4 regions of the Streptomyces sp. BBFR51 genome follow, and region 3 is predicted to be linked to each of the others. Evidence: riboswitches for the same ligand, from Rfam matches in the RefSeq annotation. Region 3 holds a riboswitch; each other region holds the start of a gene.
The links. A riboswitch is a leader RNA that binds a small molecule or an ion and turns the genes downstream of it on or off. The one in region 3 is predicted to bind cyclic di-AMP.
Positions count from the first base shown of each region.

Region 1: it holds a riboswitch for cyclic di-AMP, as region 3 does, so the genes downstream of both, ACGH7X_RS23915 (NlpC/P60 family protein) here and ACGH7X_RS33470 (peptidoglycan DD-metalloendopeptidase family protein) in region 3, are expected to answer to the same signal.
Region 2: it holds a riboswitch for cyclic di-AMP, as region 3 does, so the genes downstream of both, rpfA (resuscitation-promoting factor protein RpfA) here and ACGH7X_RS33470 (peptidoglycan DD-metalloendopeptidase family protein) in region 3, are expected to answer to the same signal.
Region 4: it holds a riboswitch for cyclic di-AMP, as region 3 does, so the genes downstream of both, ACGH7X_RS18410 (M23 family metallopeptidase) here and ACGH7X_RS33470 (peptidoglycan DD-metalloendopeptidase family protein) in region 3, are expected to answer to the same signal.

Region 1 is NZ_CP172448.1:5,196,591-5,201,609, forward strand. It holds gene ACGH7X_RS23905 (hypothetical protein) at 1-52, shown strand, start outside; gene ACGH7X_RS23910 (tellurite resistance/C4-dicarboxylate transporter family protein) at 30-1,043, opposite strand; gene ACGH7X_RS23915 (NlpC/P60 family protein) at 1,322-2,491, opposite strand; cyclic di-AMP (ydaO/yuaA leader) riboswitch at 2,499-2,680, opposite strand; gene pcrA (DNA helicase PcrA) at 2,933-5,019, shown strand, end outside.
Region 2 is NZ_CP172448.1:3,563,148-3,568,166, reverse strand. It holds gene ACGH7X_RS16130 (cytochrome P450) at 1-1,193, opposite strand, end outside; gene ACGH7X_RS16125 (transposase) at 1,231-2,052, shown strand; gene ACGH7X_RS16120 (transglycosylase family protein) at 2,177-3,184, shown strand; cyclic di-AMP (ydaO/yuaA leader) riboswitch at 3,368-3,534, shown strand; gene rpfA (resuscitation-promoting factor protein RpfA) at 3,538-4,266, shown strand; gene eno (phosphopyruvate hydratase) at 4,505-5,019, shown strand, end outside.
Region 3 is NZ_CP172448.1:7,377,356-7,382,374, reverse strand. It holds gene ACGH7X_RS33480 (TetR/AcrR family transcriptional regulator) at 1-209, shown strand, start outside; gene ACGH7X_RS33475 (SGNH/GDSL hydrolase family protein) at 292-1,077, opposite strand; gene ACGH7X_RS33470 (peptidoglycan DD-metalloendopeptidase family protein) at 1,317-2,279, opposite strand; cyclic di-AMP (ydaO/yuaA leader) riboswitch at 2,284-2,441, opposite strand; gene ACGH7X_RS33465 (tyrosine-protein phosphatase) at 2,868-3,665, shown strand; gene ACGH7X_RS33460 (DUF6126 family protein) at 3,687-3,806, opposite strand; gene ACGH7X_RS33455 (helix-turn-helix domain-containing protein) at 3,803-4,417, opposite strand; gene ACGH7X_RS33450 (aspartate aminotransferase family protein) at 4,502-5,019, opposite strand, start outside.
Region 4 is NZ_CP172448.1:4,061,441-4,066,459, reverse strand. It holds gene ACGH7X_RS18425 (dihydrofolate reductase family protein) at 1-1,087, shown strand, start outside; tRNA gene ACGH7X_RS18420 (tRNA-Met) at 1,156-1,229, shown strand; gene ACGH7X_RS18415 (PP2C family protein-serine/threonine phosphatase) at 1,414-2,640, shown strand; cyclic di-AMP (ydaO/yuaA leader) riboswitch at 2,865-3,021, shown strand; gene ACGH7X_RS18410 (M23 family metallopeptidase) at 3,033-4,085, shown strand; gene ACGH7X_RS18405 (aldo/keto reductase) at 4,218-5,019, shown strand, end outside.

The DNA of each region.
Region 1 (5,019 bases), 2.2 Mb from region 3:
GGTGGGTCTGCTGACCGTGGCGAACATCTTCATCGCGGTGCTGTGGACCTGACCGTCCCGGCGTCCGTTCCCGCCGACCGCAGCCCGGTCCGGGCCTGGACCACCGCCCCCGCGGCGACCGCCAGCCACCCGGCCACCGCGATCCACAGCAGCGCCCGCCCCGGCGCGTCCAGCCACGGGACGTCGACGACGGCGGCCACGGACAGTGCCGCCGCCGCCGTCATGCCGAGCGGGAAGACGGTCGACCAGCGGCGTACGTCGTAGCGGACCCGCGGCCACACGATCTCGGCGGCGAGGAGGACGACGTACCAGGCGAGGTCGAGGGCGAGCAGGAAGACGGTCAGGTCGTGCAGAACGGCGTGGTCGTCGGCGTTCCACAGGTACATGCCGGTCCCGGCCGCCGCGAGCAGCTTGGCGCCCGCGAGGGCCGAGATGGCGAGCGCGCCTCCCGCCACCCAGTGGTCCCCGGAGCCGCGCGCCACCTGCCGCAGATCGAAGCGGAACAGCGCGATCAGGTAGAGCACGATGCCCAGCCAGAACGGCACCAGGGCGGCGTGCGCCAGCCAGGCCGTCGAGGTGGCGGCGGCCAGCGTGGCGCCGAGCACGGCGAGTCCCTCCGTGGCCACGCAGCCCAGGAACACCGCCCCGGGCATCCTCCGTCCCCAGTGCCGCACCACCAGGACCAGCAGCCACGGCCACAGCAGCGCCGCCAGCGTCAGCAGCACCGCCGCCAGGGGTGACGAGCCGAGCAGCGAGAAGCGGGTGCCGAGCACGGTCGTCGCGGCGACGGCGGTGAGCGCGCCCGGCGTGCCCGCCCGCGTCAGCCACTGCGCGCGCTCGACCAGCAGCAGGTAGACGAAGTTCGTCGCCAGCGTCAGCCAGGCGGCACAGGCCAGGACCAGGGCGATCCGGGACAGGACCTCGCGGCCCGTCAGATGCAGGGCGACCGACACGATGCCGGTCGCCATCACCGCGGCCCCGGCCGCCGGCGGACGCTGCGCCCACCAGGCGCGCAGGGCGTGGGGAGAGGTGGCCGAAGACATGCGCCGATGCTAGGGCCTGCCCGGCGGATCAGGTCGCAGGAAAGACACGGCATCTGATCAGCGCCGGTGAGCGGGGTCCGGTGCGTGCGGCTGCAAGGCGGAGGAGGGAGCCGACGCGATGGGGGTCCCCCCCCGCGAGCGAAGCCGAGCGTGGGGGAGTCGGCGACCGACGGCAACGCCTGGGGGCCCCTCCCACGCCCTTAAGGCAGTGGGGGAGTGCGTGCCGGACCCCGCGTCTGCGGCATGATCCGCCGGGCAGGCCCTGAGACCCACCTGGGTCAGGCCGGGCGCACCACGCTGTAGATCGACGACTCGCCGTCGTAGAAGATCGACTCCTCGCGGACGTACGCGCCCGGCTTCGGCGCGTGGATCATCATGCCGTCGCCGATGTAGAGGCCGACGTGGCTGATGTCGTCGTAGAAGAAGACCAGGTCACCGGGTTGTGCCTGGGAGACGGAGACGGTCGTGCCGGCGTCGACCTGGTCGTAGGTGACGCGCGGCAGGGTCACGCCGGCGGCCTTCCAGGCGGCCTGGGTCAGGCCCGAGCAGTCGTAGGAGCCGGGGCCCGTGGCGCCCCAGACGTACGGCTTGCCGATCTGGGCGCGGGCGAAGGCGATCGCCTTCTCGGCCTTGGTGCCGTTCGAGGTGTCCGGCGTCGACGATCCCGAGGATTCCGACGAACCGGTGCCGCTCTCCTGCTGCTGGGCGGCCTCCTCCTGCCGTTGGCGCTCCGCCTCCTGCTGCGCCTGTTGCTGCTTCGCCAGCTCCGCCGCCTTGCGCGCGGCCTCCGCCTGCTTCTTCTTCTCGATCGCCGCGAGCCGGGCCTTCTCCTCGGCGGTCAGCTCCGACAGCAGCTCCCGCGCGGTGGCGAGCTTCTTCTGGACGGTCGACTTGGCCGTCTTCAGGTCGTTCTGCGAGTCGGTGAGCGTCTCGAGGCTCTCGGTGGCCTCCCGGCGCTTCTGCATCGTCTCGGACTGCTGCGTGACGTAGTCGTCGACGGCGGTCTTCTGGCGGCCGGTGAGCCGGCTCATCAGCTGGTTCTGGTCGAAGTAGTCCTGCGGCGAGTCCGCGAGCAGAAGGGTCGCGGTCTCCGGGACCGCCGCACCCGTGCGGTACTGGGCGGAGGCGAAGGAACCCAGCTCCTCGCGCGCGTCGTTGAGCTTCTGGGTGCGCTTGGCCACGTCGTCGAGGAGCGTGTCGACGCGCCCCCGCTGCTTGGAGGTCTTCTCCTTGGCCGCGTTGTACTTCTCGGTCGCCGACCCCGCCTGGCGGTACAGGTCGTCGACTTTCTTCTCCACCTCTTCGAGGCTCGGCCGGTCGTCCGACGGCGCGGCGTTGGCCGTCTGGGACAGCAGGGCGACGGAGGTGAGGGCCGCCGTGGCGATGGCCGGGGTCCGTATGCCTGCGACGCGTGTACCGGAGGGACGCGACTTGCGGTGCGACGCCAAGGGAGGCGACTCCTTCCAATGCTCCGCCTACCGGGTTAGCTGTCGGGTTCGGGCGGTGTGGCACGGAAGGGTTGCCCTACGGCGGTCCCGTCCTCGTCGAGGGCCGGGCGGCCGATTCACCCCAAGTTCTCGGTTGGGTCCCCGGCTCCGGATGCCATGCGGGCACGCCGGACTCGGCGGAGGCCGCGCGGCCCGGCGAGGTTCGCCGGTGGGGGTCGTGCGGCCTGCCCGCACCGTAGCCAACTCGTGTGGCCGCTGTGAAGGTTGGTGGGTGATATGCCCGATACATTTTCGTGACCTTGGGTGTGACCTCGGGCGGGGGCGTCGCTCGTGTCACTCTTCGTGTCATGACCCGTCGCAGGGCGTGTCCGGCACCGGGATACCGGCGATTTTCCGGGGTGGCGCCGGGTTGTCGGTGGGGCGCCCTAGACTCGGAGAGCGATGAGCAGCCTCTTTGACGACAACTTCCTGGCGAGCCTCCAGACCCCCCGGGGTCGCGAGGAGGAACCCCCGCCGCCACCCGAGGACGATCACGGACCGGAGCCGGTTCCGCACGATCTGTTCGGCGGGAAGTTCGACGCGCCGCCGGACCGGGACACCCACTACCGCGACGGCGCCCCGCGCCCCGCCCTGGACGCCGCGGCGCTTTTGGACGGGCTGAACGAGAACCAGCGGGCCGCCGTCGTCCACTCCGGCTCCCCGCTGCTCATCGTGGCCGGTGCCGGCTCCGGCAAGACCCGCGTGCTCACCCACCGCATCGCCCACCTGCTGGCCGAGCGGAGCGTCCACCCGGGCCAGATCCTCGCGATCACCTTCACCAACAAGGCCGCGGGCGAGATGAAGGAGCGCGTCGAGCAGCTCGTCGGCCCGCGCGCGAACGCGATGTGGGTGATGACCTTCCACAGCGCGTGCGTCCGCATCCTGCGCCGCGAGTCGAAGAGGCTGGGCTTCACGTCGTCGTTCTCGATCTACGACGCGGCCGACTCCAAGCGCCTGATGGCGCTGGTGTGCCGGGATCTCGACCTGGACCCCAAGCGCTTCCCGCCCAAGTCCTTCAGCGCCAAGATCAGCAATCTGAAGAACGAGCTGATCGACGAGGAGGACTTCGCCGCCCAGGCCGCCGACGGGTTCGAGAAGACCGTCGCCCAGGCCTACGCGCTCTACCAGTCGCGGCTGCGCGAGGCCAACGCCCTCGACTTCGACGACCTGATCATGACGACGGTCAACCTGCTCCGCGCCTTCCCGGACGTAGCCGAGCACTACCACCGTCGCTTCCGGCACGTCCTGGTCGACGAGTACCAGGACACCAACCACGCCCAGTACTCCCTGGTCCGCGAGCTGGTCGGCACCTCCGAGCACCCCGTCGACGTGCCGCCCGAGGCCGAGGTCCCGCCCGCCGAGCTGTGCGTGGTGGGCGACGCCGACCAGTCGATCTACGCCTTCCGCGGCGCCACCATCCGCAACATCCTCCAGTTCGAGGAGGACTACCCGGACGCGACGACGATCCTGCTCGAGCAGAACTACCGCTCCACGCAGACGATCCTGACCGCCGCCAACGCGGTCATCGAGCGCAACGAGTCCCGCCGCCCCAAGAACCTGTGGACCAACCAGGGCGCCGGCTCGCAGATCACCGGGTACGTCGCCGACACCGAGCACGACGAGGCCCAGTTCGTCGCCGACGAGATAGACCGCCTCACCGACGCGGGCGAGGCGAAGGCCGGCGATGTCGCCGTCTTCTACCGCACCAACGCCCAGTCCCGTGTCTTCGAAGAGGTCTTCATCCGCGTCGGCCTGCCCTACAAGGTCGTCGGCGGCGTCCGCTTCTACGAACGCAAGGAGGTCCGGGACGTCCTGGCCTACCTGCGCGTGCTGGCCAACCCGGAGGACTCGGTGCCGCTGCGCCGCATCCTCAACGTCCCCAAGCGCGGCATCGGCGACCGCGCCGAGGCGATGATCGACGCCCTCTCCCAGCGCGAGAAGATCAGCTTCCCGCAGGCCCTCAAGCGGGTCGACGAGGCGTACGGCATGGCCGCGCGCTCCGCGAACGCCGTGAAGCGGTTCAACACGCTCATGGAGGACCTCCGTACGATCGTCGAGTCCGGCGCCGGACCGGCGACCGTCCTCGAGGCGATCCTCGAACGCACCGGGTACCTGGCGGAGTTGCAGGCCTCCACCGACCCGCAGGACGAGACCCGCATCGAGAACCTCCAGGAACTCGCGGCCGTCGCCCTGGAGTTCGAGCAGGAGCGGGCCGAGAGCGAGGAGCCCGGGACGCTGGCCGACTTCCTGGAGAAGGTCGCGCTCGTCGCGGACTCCGACCAGATCCCCACAGCGCCTGATGATGCTGCTGACGCAGCGGGGTCGGACGGCGACGGCGTCGTCACCCTGATGACCCTGCACACCGCCAAGGGCCTGGAGTTCCCGGTCGTCTTCCTCACCGGCATGGAGGACGGCGTCTTCCCGCACATGCGCGCCCTCGGCCAGGCCAAGGAGCTGGAGGAGGAGCGTCGCCTCGCGTACGTCGGCAT
Region 2 (5,019 bases), 3.8 Mb from region 3:
ATGAGCCCGCCTCGCCAGCGCAGGTCATCAGGATCGGCCGCCGGCTGGAGGTCGGGAAGGCGTCGTAGCAGGGTCTCCAGAGCCGTACGGCCTTCCAGGCGGGCGAGAGGCGCGCCGAGACAGTAGTGGATGCCGTGTCCGTATCCGAGGTGCTGGCTGTCACGACGGCTCAGGTCGAGGGTGTCCGGTTCGCCGAAGCGCGCCGGGTCACGGTTCGCGGCTGCGAGGACTACGAGTACGGGGTCGCCCGGGGCGATGCGCTGTTGCCCGATGACGAGTGGTTCAGTGGCGAAGCGCCAGGTGGCCAGTTCCACAGGCCCGTCGTAGCGGAGCAGTTCCTCGACGCCGCTGTCCAGCAACGCCGTTTCACCCCGCTGGATCGATTCCTGCAGCCGAGCTCGTTCCCGAGGGTGCCGCATTAGGGTGTGCACGCCATTACCGATGAGGTTGATGGTGGTCTCGAAACCTGCGAACAGAAGCACGAAGCACATCGCGGCGGCCTCGTTCTCGGTGAGGTGCTCGCCATGGTCGGAGGCCCGGATCAGGCCCGAGATCAGATCGTCGCCGAGGTCGTCGCGCTTACGGTGGATGAGCTCGCCGAGGTAGGCGCGAATCTTCTTGACAGAGCGTGCCACGCCGCCACGCTGTCCCCCACCATGGCGGATCATCATGCCTGCCCAGTCGCGCAGGTCGTCCTGGTCCTCGCGAGGAACGCCCAGCAGCTCACAGATCGCGTAGATGGGGAGAGGGAACGCGAAGTCGTGGATGAGATCTGCCTCGCCCTGTGAGGCGAAACGGTCGATGAGGTCGTCCGTCAACTCCTGCACGCGGGGGCCGAATTCCGCGATGCGCCGTGGAGTGAACGCTTTGGAGACGAGGCGGCGCAGGCGCGTGTGGTCCGGCGGGTCGATATTGAGCAGGTGCGTCATGAGATTGGCGCTGCGCTCACCTGGAATGCCGGTCTTGTTCTTCCCTCCGGCGTCTTCGGCGTGATGTTCCGGATTCTTCGAAAGCCGACCGTCGGCGAGAGCCTCGCGCGCGTCGCTGTAGCGGGTCACCAGCCATGCCTCGACCCCGCTGGGCAGTCTGGTCCAGTGGACGGGGGAGTGCCGACGCAGCCAGGCATAGGCCGGATACGGGTCGGTGGCGAACTCCCAGGTGAAGAGTTCGGGGGCGGTGTTCGGGTCGTTCACGTTACGACCGTAACGGGATCGCGCGATCCCCGTGCCCGTGACGACGGAGAGAAGAACCGATTCCGCGACCCGGGACAAGCTGAACCTCTACCCCGGTGACATCGAAAAGCAGCGTGAGCGCGTGGCTCGCTTCACGGACGCGCTCCAGGAGAAGGAGGCGGGCCTGGCTCGCGCCACTACGACTTTGGCCGCATCCGGCCTTGACCAGGCCGTGAGGGACGCGGCCCTACGGCAGCTCGCGGAAGACGTACAAAGCGCCAGGGCGATGCTTGCCACGGGGCGTCAGGTGCTCGCGGGCCAGGAGGCCGCAGCAGTCGCCGTCCGAACCGCCCTTTCCTTGGCCCAGGCTGTCAGGGGAGCACCTCACGTCGAGCTGGCCGACATGGGAGCGGTGATCGGTCTTTTGGACATCACTGTGAAGCCGCTCGGAGAGGTGCGGAAGCGTTCTGGGGTCAAGTGCAAGGTGACGGCGTGGCATGAGCGGACCGGAACGCCGATCCCAGCCGCGGTGGCGGAGTCGGAATGGCCGGTTGTCGAGGAGCTCATGACTGCCTACTTCGCGCGCCGCCAGTTCGTCCGTGGAGCCGTGGACGTCCGGACCCAGCTGAACGGGGCTCTGCACCGGTTGCGTACAGGCTGTCTCTGGGACGAGCTTCCTGAGTGCTACGGCACCTGGCAGCTCGCCAAGGAGCGGCAGAACACCTGGTTCAAGAAGGGATTCTGGGCCGTTCTGATGGACGAGCTGAATCGGCGGGGGGAGACCACACCGGTTCGGTGTGAGCCGCAAGCGCCGCCGCTCGAGGTCACAGGGGCAATCGCACCTGGGACGTTCAAACATGACACGCGCTCAACTCTGTGATCTTCACGTGATCTGTGCGGCATGAACTTGTGACAAGCGATCATCTGCCTATACGTTCACGGATCAGTGTGGCGATGAGCATCACGCGCCGCGCGGTCCCCGTCGTCTTGTGAAAGGTCGTCGCATGCTCTCCGGGAACGGTCGTCACCGCCGCCCCCGCCAGGCTCCCGCCCTGGTCGTCGCCGCCGGAGTGACCGGCTCCGCCATCGCGATCCCGCTGCTCGGCGCCACCGGCGCCCACGCGGCCGACGCGGCGAACTGGGACCAGGTCGCCCAGTGCGAGACCGGCGGCGCCTGGAGCCAGAACAGTGGCAACGGGTACTACGGCGGCCTGCAGCTGTCCCAGGAGGCCTGGGAGCAGTACGGCGGCCTGGAGTACGCCGCCAGTGCCGACCAGGCCAGTCGCTCCCAGCAGATAAGGATCGCCGAGAAGCTGCACGCGGACCAGGGCATCGCGGCCTGGCCGACCTGCGGCCTGCTCGCGGGCATGGGCAACGACTCGGGGCTCACGGACAGCGGCTCGGACACGGCCGGCGACGGCGCGTCGCGGGGTTCGGACGCCTCGGGGCAGACGGACACGTCCAAGTCGTCCGAATCGCCCGCCACCACGGAGAAGCCCGAGTCGTCCCGGGGGTCCGGGTCGCCCGCTCCGTCCGGCTCGACCGAGGCGCCGGAGTCGACTTCCAAAGCACCCTCTTCATCCCCTTCGCCCTCTTCCTCACCCTCCTCGTCCGCTTCTGACGCCCCGTCCGACGACGCGGACCAAACCGCCAAGCCGGGCACATCGCCCGAAACCGACTCCTCGGCGAGTGCCGAACCGCAGGGCACCGACGGCTCGTCCGGCGCGGGCCGGCATCGCGGCGGCAGTGCGGACGAGGGCACGGCGCAGAGGGGCCTCACGGACGGCACGGCAGGACGGCACGCCTTGACTGACGGCGAGTCGCGGGAGGCGGACGGAGGCTCGTACATCGTCCGCTCCGGCGACAACCTGTGGGCCATCGCCGACTCCCTTGGCGTCGACGGCGGATGGCGTGCGCTGTACGCCGACAACGAGCGGGTCGTCGGCCAGGACCCCGACCGCATCCTGCCCGGTCAGACGCTCACGGTAGCGGGCGAATCGGGCCATAAGTAGAGGGAGTTCGCGTCACGGTTAGAGGCTGTATGTCCGTTTTGGATCTCGTGAGAGATAGGTCTCAGAAGCCGTGATCGTCTTTGAAAATCCGCGGAGCGCGTGTCTACGGTCATGACCGCTCGCCATCGCGGGCCCCGACAGCCGCAACGCCGAATCCTGCCAGCGGCCGTACGGGAACAGTCGTCGCGTCAAGCGCCGAAGGCAGGAGCGGGGGACCCAAGGTAAGTGCCGCACCGGGCAGTTGAGCCGGAGCGGCTAGGGGTGAAGCCGAGTTCCGTGAGGAACCCGGCCGGGCAACTCAACCGGCCCGAACCCGACAGCTCACCTCGCAGGCGTCGGTGAGGGGATCAACCATGCTGTTTTCCGGCAAGGGCAAGCACCGTCGCCCGTCCAAGGCCACCCGTGTCATCGCCGTCGCCGGCGTCACCGGTGCCGCCGTCGCCGCCCCGCTGATGGCGGCCGGCAACGCCTCCGCCGCCACCGCGTCCGAGTGGGACGCCGTCGCCCAGTGCGAGTCCGGCGGCAACTGGTCCATCAACACCGGCAACGGTTACTACGGCGGTCTGCAGTTCTCCAGCTCCACCTGGGCCGCCTACGGCGGTACGCAGTACGCCTCGTCCGCCGACCAGGCGAGCAAGACGCAGCAGATCGAGATCGCCGAGAAGGTGCTCGCGGGCCAGGGCAAGGGTGCCTGGCCGGTCTGCGGCACCGGCCTGTCGGGCGCCGCGTACAGCGGTGGCGGTTCGCAGGACAGCGGCTCCAGCAGCTCCGAGGGCTCGCAGAGCCAGAGCAGCGGCTCCACCGCCGAGCGCTCCACCGAGCAGAAGGCCTCCCGCTCCTCCGAGCGCCCGGCCGCCGAGCCGAAGGCCGAGAAGCCCGCCAAGAAGACCGTCACCACCCCGACCGGCAAGAAGGTCGAGAAGGGCGACGGCGAGTACAAGGTCGTCAAGGGCGACACCCTCAGCTCCATAGCCGAGAAGCACGACGTCGAGGGCGGCTGGGCGAAGCTGTTCAAGCTGAACGGCGACATCGTCGACGACGCCGACCTGATCTACCCGGGCCAGCAGCTGCACCTCAAGTAAGCGGCAGCGGCTCCCGCGACTCCCGCCCCGGTGCGTGTTCCCCCGTACGCACCGGGGCGGGACTTTTCGCGTTCCGCGTTTGTTCCGTTCGGAAACAATTTACTCTCGGTTCTGTCCAGCGGGTGGGCGATCGGCTGGCCGATCGCCCGGAGCCGGTTAGGCTCGGTCCCGCAGAGCCGCTGCGGTCCTGTGGACCCGCGCGTCACACCGAAGCGTCACATTGAAGAAGGAGATGCTCGTGCCGTCCATCGACGTCGTCGTAGCCCGGGAAATCCTGGACTCCCGAGGCAACCCCACGGTCGAGGTCGAGGTCGGCCTCGACGACGGCAGCACCGGTCGTGCCGCCGTTCCGTCCGGCGCCTCCACCGGTGCCTTCGAGGCCGTCGAACTCCGTGACGGCGACCCGAGCCGTTACCTCGGCAAGGGTGTCGAGAAGGCCGTCCTCGCCGTCATCGAGCAGATCGGCCCGGAGCTGGTCGGGTACGACGCCACCGAGCAGCGCCTGATCGACCAGGCCATGTCCGACCTGGACGCGACCGACAACAAGGGCTCGCTCGGCGCCAACGCCATCCTCGGCGTCTCCCTCGCCGTCGCCCACGCCGCCTCCGAGGCCAGCGACCTGCCGCTCTTCCGCTACCTGGGCGGCCCCAACGCGCACCTGCTGCCGGTGCCGATGATGAACATCCTGAACGGCGGCTCGCACGCCGACTCCAACGTGGACATCCAGGAGTTCATGATCGCCCCGATCGGCGC
Region 3 (5,019 bases):
TCGCCGAGGGCGTGGCCGCCGGTGAGTTCCCGTGCGCCGAGCCCGAGGGCGCCGCCCTGCGGCTGACGGCCCTGCTCGACGGGCTGGCGGTGCAGCTCACGTCGTACGCGGGCACGGTGTCGCGGGCACGGGCACAGGAGTGGATGGACGAGGCGCTGGCCCGGGAACTGGGCCTGGAGCGAACGGCCTTGACGCCCACGAGGCGCTAGCCCCGCCGCACGCCGGCCGTTCGCTCCCCGCGCACGCCGGCCGTTCACTCCCCACTGGACACCGGCCGTTCGCTCCCCGCTCTCAGGCCACCGCGGCGATCCGCGTCTTGATGTCGTCCGGCGACAGCGTCCCCTTGGCCGTCACGTGGTCGCCCGACGACTCGCCCCGCAGCCGGCGTCCGATCCACGGCACCAGGTACTCGCGTGCCCAGTGCACGTCGTCGCGCCGGACGTCCAGCGTGCCGCGCGGCGGCAGGGGCGGCCAGGGCTGGTCCGGGTCGGCCGGGACGCGCAGGCCGAGGGCCTGTCCCGCGCGCAGCGCCACGCGCGTGTGGCCCTCGGGCGAGAGATGCAGCCGGTCGGCGTCCCACGCCCTGCGGTCCTGGACGCTCCTGAGCGACCACAGGTCGAGCACCGGACAGCCGTACCGGTCGGCGATGGCACGCACGTGCCCGTTGTACGTGGCGATCTTGCCGCGCAGATGCTTGAGGACGGGCACGCCACGGGTGTCGAACCCGGTGGTCACCAGTACGGTGCCGGCCGCCGCGGTCAGCGCGGCCACCGCCAGTTCGAACCGCTGGGCCACCTCGTCCGGGTCGGTCCCGGGCCGGATGATGTCGTTGCCGCCCGCCGCGAACGAGACCAGGTCCGGGGCGAGTGCAACGACCCCGGGGACCTGTTCCGCCACGATCTGGTCGAGCAGCCTGCCGCGCACGGCGAGGTTGGTGTACGTGAAGTCGCCCTCGGGGCGCCGGTCCGCGAGCAGTACGGCGAGTCGGTCGGCCCAGCCGACGAACGCCCCGTCGGGGCCGGAATCGCCGACGCCCTCGGTGAAGCTGTCCCCCACCGCCACGTACGACCCGATCACTGCTCTGCTGTCACTCTTCGAATCGTCTGCCACATCGGCCCATGATTCACCGTGGAATGTGACCTACGCGACCGTAGGAAGGGATTGACGGGCGGTGAGAAAAGCCACGCCTAAAGTGTTCGTCAATTCCGGAATACACCGAAGGCCGGACCCGGGGATCGGGGTCCGGCCTTCGGTGGCGCGGGGACCGCGCCGAAACGCCGTCAGGTCGTCAGCTCGTCAGCGCTTGTCGGCGCTCGTCAGACGGAGACGCCGTGCGAGCGCAGGAACGCGATCGGGTCGACGTCCGAGCCGTAGTCCGGCGTGGTGCGGATCTCGAAGTGCAGGTGCGGGCCGGTCACGTTGCCGGTGGCACCCGAGAGGCCGACCTGCTGGCCCGCCGTCACCGACTGGCCGGCGGAGACGGAGAGCGAGGAGAGGTGGGCGTACTGGGCGTAGTGGCCGTCGGAGAGCTGGATGACGACCTGGTTGCCGTACGCGCCGCCCCAGCCGGCGGAGACGACGGTGCCCGCGCCGACGGCCTTGAGCGAGGTGCCGGTCGGGACGACGAAGTCCGTGCCGGTGTGGTAGCCGCTGGACCACATGCTGCCGGACTGGTGGTACGGGGTACCGACGGTGCCGCCCGCGACGGGGGAGGTGTAGCCGCTGCTGCTGTCGGCGGACTGGGTGCCGGTGTCCGAGGAGCCGGCGGAGTCCGAGGAGGAGGCCTTGTCGGCGTCCGTCGACTTCTCGGACGACTGGGAGGCGGACTTCTCGGCCTTGGCGGGCTTCTCGGCGGCCGGCTTCTCCGACTTGGCGGAGGAGGGGGCCGAGGACTCGGCGGCCTGGCCGCCGATCGAGAGCTTCAGGCCGGGGTGGATCAGCGACGGGTCGGAGCCGACGGCCTCGCGGTTGTCCGAGTAGAGCTTCTTCCAGCCGCCGTCCACGTCCTGGTCGTCGGCGATCTTCGAAAGGTAGTCACCGCTCTTCACGGTGTACGTCCGCGAATCCGAGTTCTTCTCTGAAGCGCTCGCGGCGGACTTCTTGGCCGACGTCGCAATGGACTGCACGGCCTGCTCGGAAACGGAGTGGGCGGGGGCGGCGTTGGCCCCGGCGGCACCCATCAGCGGGAGCGCGAGCGCGGCCCCACCGGTTCCGGCGACGGCGATGGTGCGGGTCAGGCGCATGGCCCTGGTACGGCGGTGCTTACCCTTCGCGGGCATGGCGAATTCCTCTCCGGCGCCTGCGAGGTGAGCTGTCGGGTGCGGGCTGGAGATGCCCGGCCGCGCCGAAACGCGGCTTTACCCCAAGCCGTTCCGGGAACCGGAACAGGCAGTTGTACCTGTGGGTCCCCCGCTCCTGCCGTGTACGGGTGGTGGATGAGTGCGGGCTCCGGTCGGCGGCAGGATTAGGCGTCCGTCCGGATCGGTGGTGAACGTAAGGGACCAAGACGCACGTGGACAAGCGAGGGGTTCCGTCGACCGGTGTTCCGATTGATCCTTTGAGGGAAAACCCGGTAACCCTGCGTCGATTTCCGCGGCACTCTTTTCCCTAAAGGCCCTTGAGAAGCAGCTGAATTACGTGAACATGACGGGCAACGCACGGTCACGGATATGACGCTGCTCACGCGCCGCTTCCCCACCTACCGCCATTTCAGGCCCAGTTGTCATCAAGACACCAATTCGGACAGAAGGCTCTTATCATCTCGCAATACCTCTTTTGAAAGCGCCTTTCGGGCACAGGTGATGCCGTATCGTCGAGTGGTGCCCGCAGGCGAGCAGCGTCGGCGGCGCTCAGTGGGAGGAGCCCCTGTGACGCAGCAGGTCCCGTCGACCGAACCCGAGCTGACCGGTGTGCGCAACTTCCGGGACGTGGGCGGACTGCCGACCGTGGACGGGCGGCGGGTGCGGCAGGGGGTGCTGTTCCGCAGCGGCCACCTGGCGCACGCCACCGGGGAGGACGCCGCGTTCCTGGCCTCGCTGGGCCTGCACACGATCTTCGACTTCCGCAACGCGGCCGACCAGAAGCTCGACGGTCCGGACGTCGAGCTGCCGGGCGTGCGCAATGTGAACCTGCCGCTGAGCGATCCGGCCGACGGCGCCGAGTTCTGGAAGATGGTCCGCGACGGGGACCTCGACCAGCTGCGCGAGATCCTGGCCGGTGACAAGGGCGCCGACCGGATGATCGGCTCCTACCGCATGATCGTCAAGGAGCGCACGGCGGAGCACTCCCGGATCCTGCACGCGCTCGCCGAGGACAGCGTCCCCGCGCTGATGCACTGCGCCGCCGGCAAGGACCGCGCCGGACTGTCGATCGCGATCACCCTGCTCGCGCTGGGCGTCGAGCGCGACGCCGTCGTCGAGGACTACCTGAAGTCGAACGCCGCGCACCGCCGCTACAAGGTGCGCCGCAGCGGCACCACCGCCTCGGCCTACTCCCCCGAGGTCATGGAGCTGCTCAGCCCCCTGTTCGACGCGCGCGCCGAGTACCTGGCGGCGGCCTTCGAGACCGTCGAGGAGACGTGGGGCGGGGTCGACGCCTACCTGGAGAAGGGCCTGGGGCTCGCCCCCGAAACCCGGGAGCGGCTGCGCGAGCGGATGCTGGACTGAGCCACCCGCTCGCGGACGGCGCTACTTGGCCCCCACCTCGAACAGCAGGTAGAGGAAGCCGCCGAAGACGTGCCCCAGCGCGATGTAGATGAGCAGTCGCACCCACAGGGCGCGCGGGAACTTCTCCTGCATGGTGCTCATGGCATCTCTCCGGGGGTCGGCCCGAGGCACAGGGTGGCCGTCGGGCTCTGCAGCAGGGTGTGGACGAAGAGCAGCTCGACCCCGTCGGGGTCCTGCGCGGCGATCCGGTGCGGGGTCGTCGAGTCGAAGTGGGCGCTGTCCCCCGCGGTCAGCCGGTGCTCGGTGTCCCCGAGGCGCAGCCGCAGCCGGCCGGTGAGGACGTGGAGCCACTCCTCACCGGGGTGCACCCGCACGACGTCGCCCTGGGAGCCGTACGGCACCTGGACGCGCAGGGCCTGCATGCCGCGGCCCGGCGCTCCGGCCCGCCAGTACGTCCAGCCGCCCGCGGCGGTGGGTACCATGTCGGCGCCGCGCACGACGGCGTCCCGGTCGGCGGCCGACTCGCCCAGCAGCTCGGCGACGGTCGTACCGTAGACCCGGGCGAGGGCGAGCAGCATCGGCAGCGAGGGCTGGCGCTGTCCGGTCTCCAGGCGGGAGAGGTGGGCGGGCGACAGCCCGGCGACGCGGGCCGCGGTCTCGAGGGTGAGGGCGGCCCGCCGCCGCAGCTCACGCAGCTGTGGCGCGACGGCGGCGACCGCGGCCTCGGCCGGGCCGGACTCGGAGGAGCTCATGCCTCCTATTCAGCCCGAATCTTGCCTGCCGGGCAAACTTCTTGCCTCGCAGGCAAATCAAGGCGCATCAAGCCCGGCGGCGGCTCAGTGGTTGGCCACCGCCTGCTTGACCAGTGTCTTGCCGAAGTCCCACATCAGGCCGCCACCGTTGTGCGCGTCCTCCATCACCTCGGTGAAGGCGTCGACGAACCGGTCCGCGTCGTCGGTGTCGATGATCAGCGGCGGGATCAGCTTGATCACCTCCAGGTGGTCGCCGGACACCTGCGTCAGGATCCGGTGCCGTTGCAGCAGCGGCACCACCACCATCTGCGCGAACAGTCCCTTGCGCGCGGCCTGGAGCATGGTCCAGCGGCTGCGCAGCTTCAGGGACCTTGGCCGGCCGAACTCGATGCCGATCATCAGCCCCCGGCCACGGACATCGGCGAGCAGCTCGTAGCGGTCCACCAGCTCGGCCAGCCTGGTCTTCAGCCCCTCCCCCACCGCCGCGGCGTTCGCCACGATCTCCTCGTTCTCCATCACCGAGAGCATCGCGAGCCCGGCTGCCATGGCCTGCGCGTTGGCACCGAAGCTCGCCGAGTGGACCAGCACCCGGTCCATCGAGG
Region 4 (5,019 bases), 3.3 Mb from region 3:
CGGCTACCTGGACGACACCGGACCCGACCGGCTCCTGCTGTCCGGCCCCGCCGACTTCGACCGGGTCGACGAGGTGCGGGCCTCCGTGGACGCGATCCTGATCGGTGCCGGCACGATCCGGGCCGACAATCCGCGGCTGCTGGTGAACTCGGCCGAGCGGCGGGCGGCGCGGGTCGCGGACGGGAAGGCGGAGTACCCGCTCAAGGTCGCCGTCAGTGGCAGTGGCGAGCTGGACCCGGCGGCGCGGTTCTGGCACACCGGCGGGGACAAGGTGCTGCTGACCACCGACGACGGCGCCCTGCGGGCCCGCGCGCTGGGGATCGCCGCCGATGTCGTGCCCCTGGGCCCGGTCCTCGACTGGCGGGCGGCCCTCGAGTACCTGCACGACCGGCGCGGAGTGCGGCGGCTCATGGTCGAAGGAGGCGGGAGCGTCCACACCCAGCTGTTGCGGCAGGAGCTCGCCGACGAGCTGCAGCTCGTCCTCGCGCCGCTGCTCGTGGGGGACCCGGACGCACCCCGGCTGTTCGGACCCGGTGCCTACCAGGGCGGGCGGCTGCGGCTGGTGGAGTCGCGGCCGATCGAGGACGTGGTGCTGAACCGGTACCTGCCCACCGCGCCCGGCACCGGCGACCGCGTGGCCGCCGCCGACCGGCACTGGCTGGCGCTCGCCTGTGAACTGGCCGAGCTGTGCCCGCCGTCGGACACCGCGTTCAGCGTGGGGGCCGTCGTGGTCGCCGCCGACGGGACGGAGCTGGCCCGGGGGTATTCGCGGGAGGGCGGCGACCCCGTCGTGCACGCCGAGGAGGCCGCGCTCGCCAAGGTCGACCCCACCGACCCTCGGCTCGCGGCCGCCACCGTCTACAGCAGCCTGGAGCCCTGCGCCCGCCGCGCCTCCCGGCCCGCGCCCTGCGCCCGGCTGATCCTCGACGCCGGGGTGCGCCGCGTGGTTACGGCCTGGCGCGAGCCGGACACCTTCGTGCCGGGGGCGAACGGCAGCGGAGTGCTCGCCGCCGGGGGCGCCGTCGTCGTCGTACTGCCCGAGTACGAGGAGCGCGCGAAGGCGCCCAACCGCCACCTGGAGGGATAGGGAACCGTCACGGGAGATACCGATGTGCATTCCGCCCCCGGGATGACGTACAGTGGTGAACACAACGACGCGGGGTGGAGCAGCTCGGTAGCTCGCTGGGCTCATAACCCAGAGGTCGCAGGTTCAAATCCTGTCCCCGCTACTGAAGGCCGAGGGCCGGAATCCGAAAGGGTTCCGGCCCTCGGTGCGTTTCGCCACGCGGCGTCATTCGGTCGGCCCCTCACCGCTCGCCCCCCGCCCCCGCTCCGGGAAACCTGGAGTACGGGACGGCAGCGAGCGGCGTGGACGTGCGGGGTGGCGGGAGACGAGTGGTGCGGCCAGGTGACGTGGACGACGAGGGAGCGAAGGCCAGAGCCGGCGGCCGACTCCCCGGAGATCCCGTGCCCGACCCCGGCCTGGGCCTCGGCGACGAGGCGCGGCCCGTGCCGCCCGCCGGGCCACCGCCGCGCCGGCGGACCAGGTACATGCGGGCCTTCGTACGCGTGCTCCCCGTGCTGCTGATCGTCGTCGCCATCCTGTACGACACCTTCACCCCGAGGTACTTCACCGCCGGCCCCCTCTACACGGCCGCGCCCCTGGTCGCCGCCCCGATCTACTCGCGGCGCGGCACGGCGCTCACCGGCGTCGCGGTGGTCGCCGCGGTCATCGGGCTGCAGATCGGCAAGGGCGTCATCCACTACGTCGACTCCCTCACCGAGCTGATCACCATCGCGACGGTCGCCGTCCTCGCCGTCCTCGTGAACGGCCTCGTGCGCCGCACCGACGAGCGCCTCGTCTCCGTCCGCGAGATCGCCGAGGCCGCCCAGCGCGCCGTACTGCCCGAACCCGCCGAGCGGATCGCCGGCTTCGAGATCGCCGCCTCCTACGAGGCCGCGCAGGCCGACGCGTTCATCGGCGGCGACCTGTACGCCGTGCAGGACAGCGCCCGCGGCGTCCGGCTCATCGTCGGGGACGTGCGCGGCAAGGGCATGGGCGCGGTGGCCGCCGTCGCCGTCGTGATCGGCGCCTTCCGGGAGGCGGCCGAGCAGGAGGCGACACTGGAGGCGGTGGCGCAACGGCTGGAGCGGGCGCTGGCGCGCGAGGGCACCCGGCGGGACGGGCTGGACGCCTTCGAGGGCTTCACCACCGCCGTCCTCGCCGAACTCCCGCACGGCGACGGCATCGTGCGCATCGTCAACCGCGGCCACCCGCCGCCCCTGCTGCTCTACGCCGACGGCACCCTGGGCCCGCTGCCCGCCCGCGAGTCGGCGCTGCCGCTAGGCATGGGCGACCTGGGTGTGTGGCCCGACCGGGCGGAGGAGGTCGCCTTCCCCGGTGGGGCCACACTCCTGCTCTACACCGACGGGCTGTCCGAAGCCCGGGACGCGAAGGGTGAGTTCTACGATCCGCACGCGCGGCTGGCCGGCCGCGTCTTCCGTCATCCGGCGAAGCTCCTCGACACCCTCGCCGAGGACGTGCGCCACCACTCCGGGGGCGGCATGGCGGACGACATGGCGCTGCTCGCCGTACGGCGTCCCCGACACGGCGATCATGATCATTGTCACCAGTCGTGACGGAACGACCTCCCTCCGCATAACAACTGACGTACCGTCAGAACAAAGACGCGTGAACGGGAATACCGGGGTCGGGTCAACTCGCCCGTTTTTCACCGGCTGTGAGGTGTACGTCCCAGCCGTTTCCGTTAATGATCAAGAGGAACAGCTTGGAATCCGAGCCCCGCGTCTATTAACGTTCGATAACGCAGCGCGGTCGTCCCAGCCGTCACAGAAGGCGGCTCCGTGCGCACGCGCCGAATTCCGCAAGGGAACCGGGGAACCACCACATTGGGGTGAATCGGGCGTTTGACGCCGTGGAGACACGGTCGGCACACGCGCGTAGGAGACCTTCCTGCTCCGAACCCGTCAGCTAACCCGGTAGGCGAAAGGAAGGAAAGGAGTACGCCCACGTGGCGTCAAACCGGCCTGCCCCCGAGGCCCCGTTCGTGCCGACCCGGCACGACACCGACACCTTCGGCTACGACGGCCCCGAGGGCCCGCGCACCGAAGAGGGCCCCTGGGAGGAGTGGAATCCCACCGCGGATTCCATCCGTCCCGTACGCGGCCGGCACCGCGTCGCCAAGCAGCGCGGCGGGCTCGCCCGCAGCTCCACCGTCCTCGGCGTAGGCGTCATAGCGGCCGTCGGCGCGGGCGGCATGGCCAGCGCGCAGACCGGCAAGCCGCCGGTGTCGATCTCCATGCCGGACCTGCCGAACGTCGGCTCGCTCATCTCCGGCGACGACGAGGCGACCGAGCCCGAGGGTTCCGCCACCCCGCTCAGCGGCATCGGCCAGGCCGCCGCCGCGGACACCACGCAGACCGCCGCCACCACCGACGCCGGTGAGTCGCTGCGGGCCCGGATCATGGCGCAGGCCGAGCAGCAGCAGGCCCAGGTGGAGACCAAGGCCGCCGCCGAAGCCGCCGCCGCGGCCGAGAAGAAGGCCGAGGCAGCCGCCGCCAAGGCGGAGAAGGAGGCCGAGGCCAAGGCCGCCGCCGCCAAGAAGAAGGCGGAGGAGGAGGCCGCGAAGAAGGCCGAGGCCGAGCGGCTCGCGGAGCTGGCCAAGCAGTACACGCTGCCGACCTCCTCGTACACGATCTCCTCGACGTTCAACCAGGCCGGCTCCCTCTGGGCCTCCGGCCACCACACCGGCCTCGACTTCGCCGCACCCACGGGCACGCTGCTCAAGGCGGTGCACAGCGGCACGATCACGTCGGCCGGCTGGGACGGGTCGTACGGCTACAAGACCGTGCTCACCCTCGACGACGGCACCGAGCTCTGGTACGCGCACCAGTCCTCCATCAACGTCAGCGTCGGCCAGCAGGTCACCACCGGTGACGTCATCGGCCGCGTCGGCGCCACCGGCAACGTCACGGGCGCCCACCTCCACCTCGAGGTCCACACCGACGGCGGCACCGGCATCGACCCGATGGCCTGGCTGCAGGGCAAGGGCCTCACTCCCTGACCCACACCGTCTCCACCCCCGCTGGTCCCCGGCGGTCCTGACGGCGACCCCCCGACGCCAGGGCTGCCGGTTTGCGGGGTTTTTGCGCGTCCGCCGGAATGGTCCTCTCCGGTGCGGTGGTTGACGTCCTACATGACTTCTCTGCGCAAGCTCGGCTCCTCCGACCTCGAGGTCTTCCCCCTCGCCCTCGGCGGCAACGTCTTCGGCTGGACCGCCGACCAGGACCAGTCCTTCGCCGTCCTGGACGCCTACACGGCGGCCGGCGGCAACTTCGTCGACAGCGCCGACTCCTACTCCGCCTGGGTCGACGGCAACAGCGGCGGCGAGTCAGAGACCGTCCTCGGCGCGTGGCTCGCGGCCCGCGGCAACCGCGACGACGTCGTCCTCGCCACCAAGGTCAGCCAGCACCCCGACTACCCGGGACTCACCGCCGCGAACATCGAGGCCGCCGCCGACGCCTCGCTGCGCCGCCTGGGCACCGACCACATCGACCTCTACTACACCCACTTCGACAAGCCCGAGGTGCCGGTCGAGGAGATCATCGGCGCGCTCGACGCGCTGGTGAAGGCCGGCAAGGTGCGGCACATCGCCGCGTCCAACATCTCCGCCGAGCGGCTCGCGGCGTCCCTGGAGTTCTCCGACCGCGAGGGACTCGCCCGCTACGTGGCCCTCCAGCCCCACTACAACCTGGTCTCCCGCGACACCTACGAGGGAGAGCTGCGCGATCTCGCCGAGCAGGCGGGCCTGGCCGCCGTGCCGTACTACGCGCTCGCGGCCGGTTTCCTCACCGGCAAGTACCGGCCCGGTGCGGCCGTCGACAGCCCGCGGGCGGGCGGTGCGGCGAAGCACCTGGAGACCGAGCGCGGCCGGCGGGTGCTCACGGCCCTGGACGAGATCGCCGAGGCCCACGACGCTCCCGTCGCCACGGTCGCCC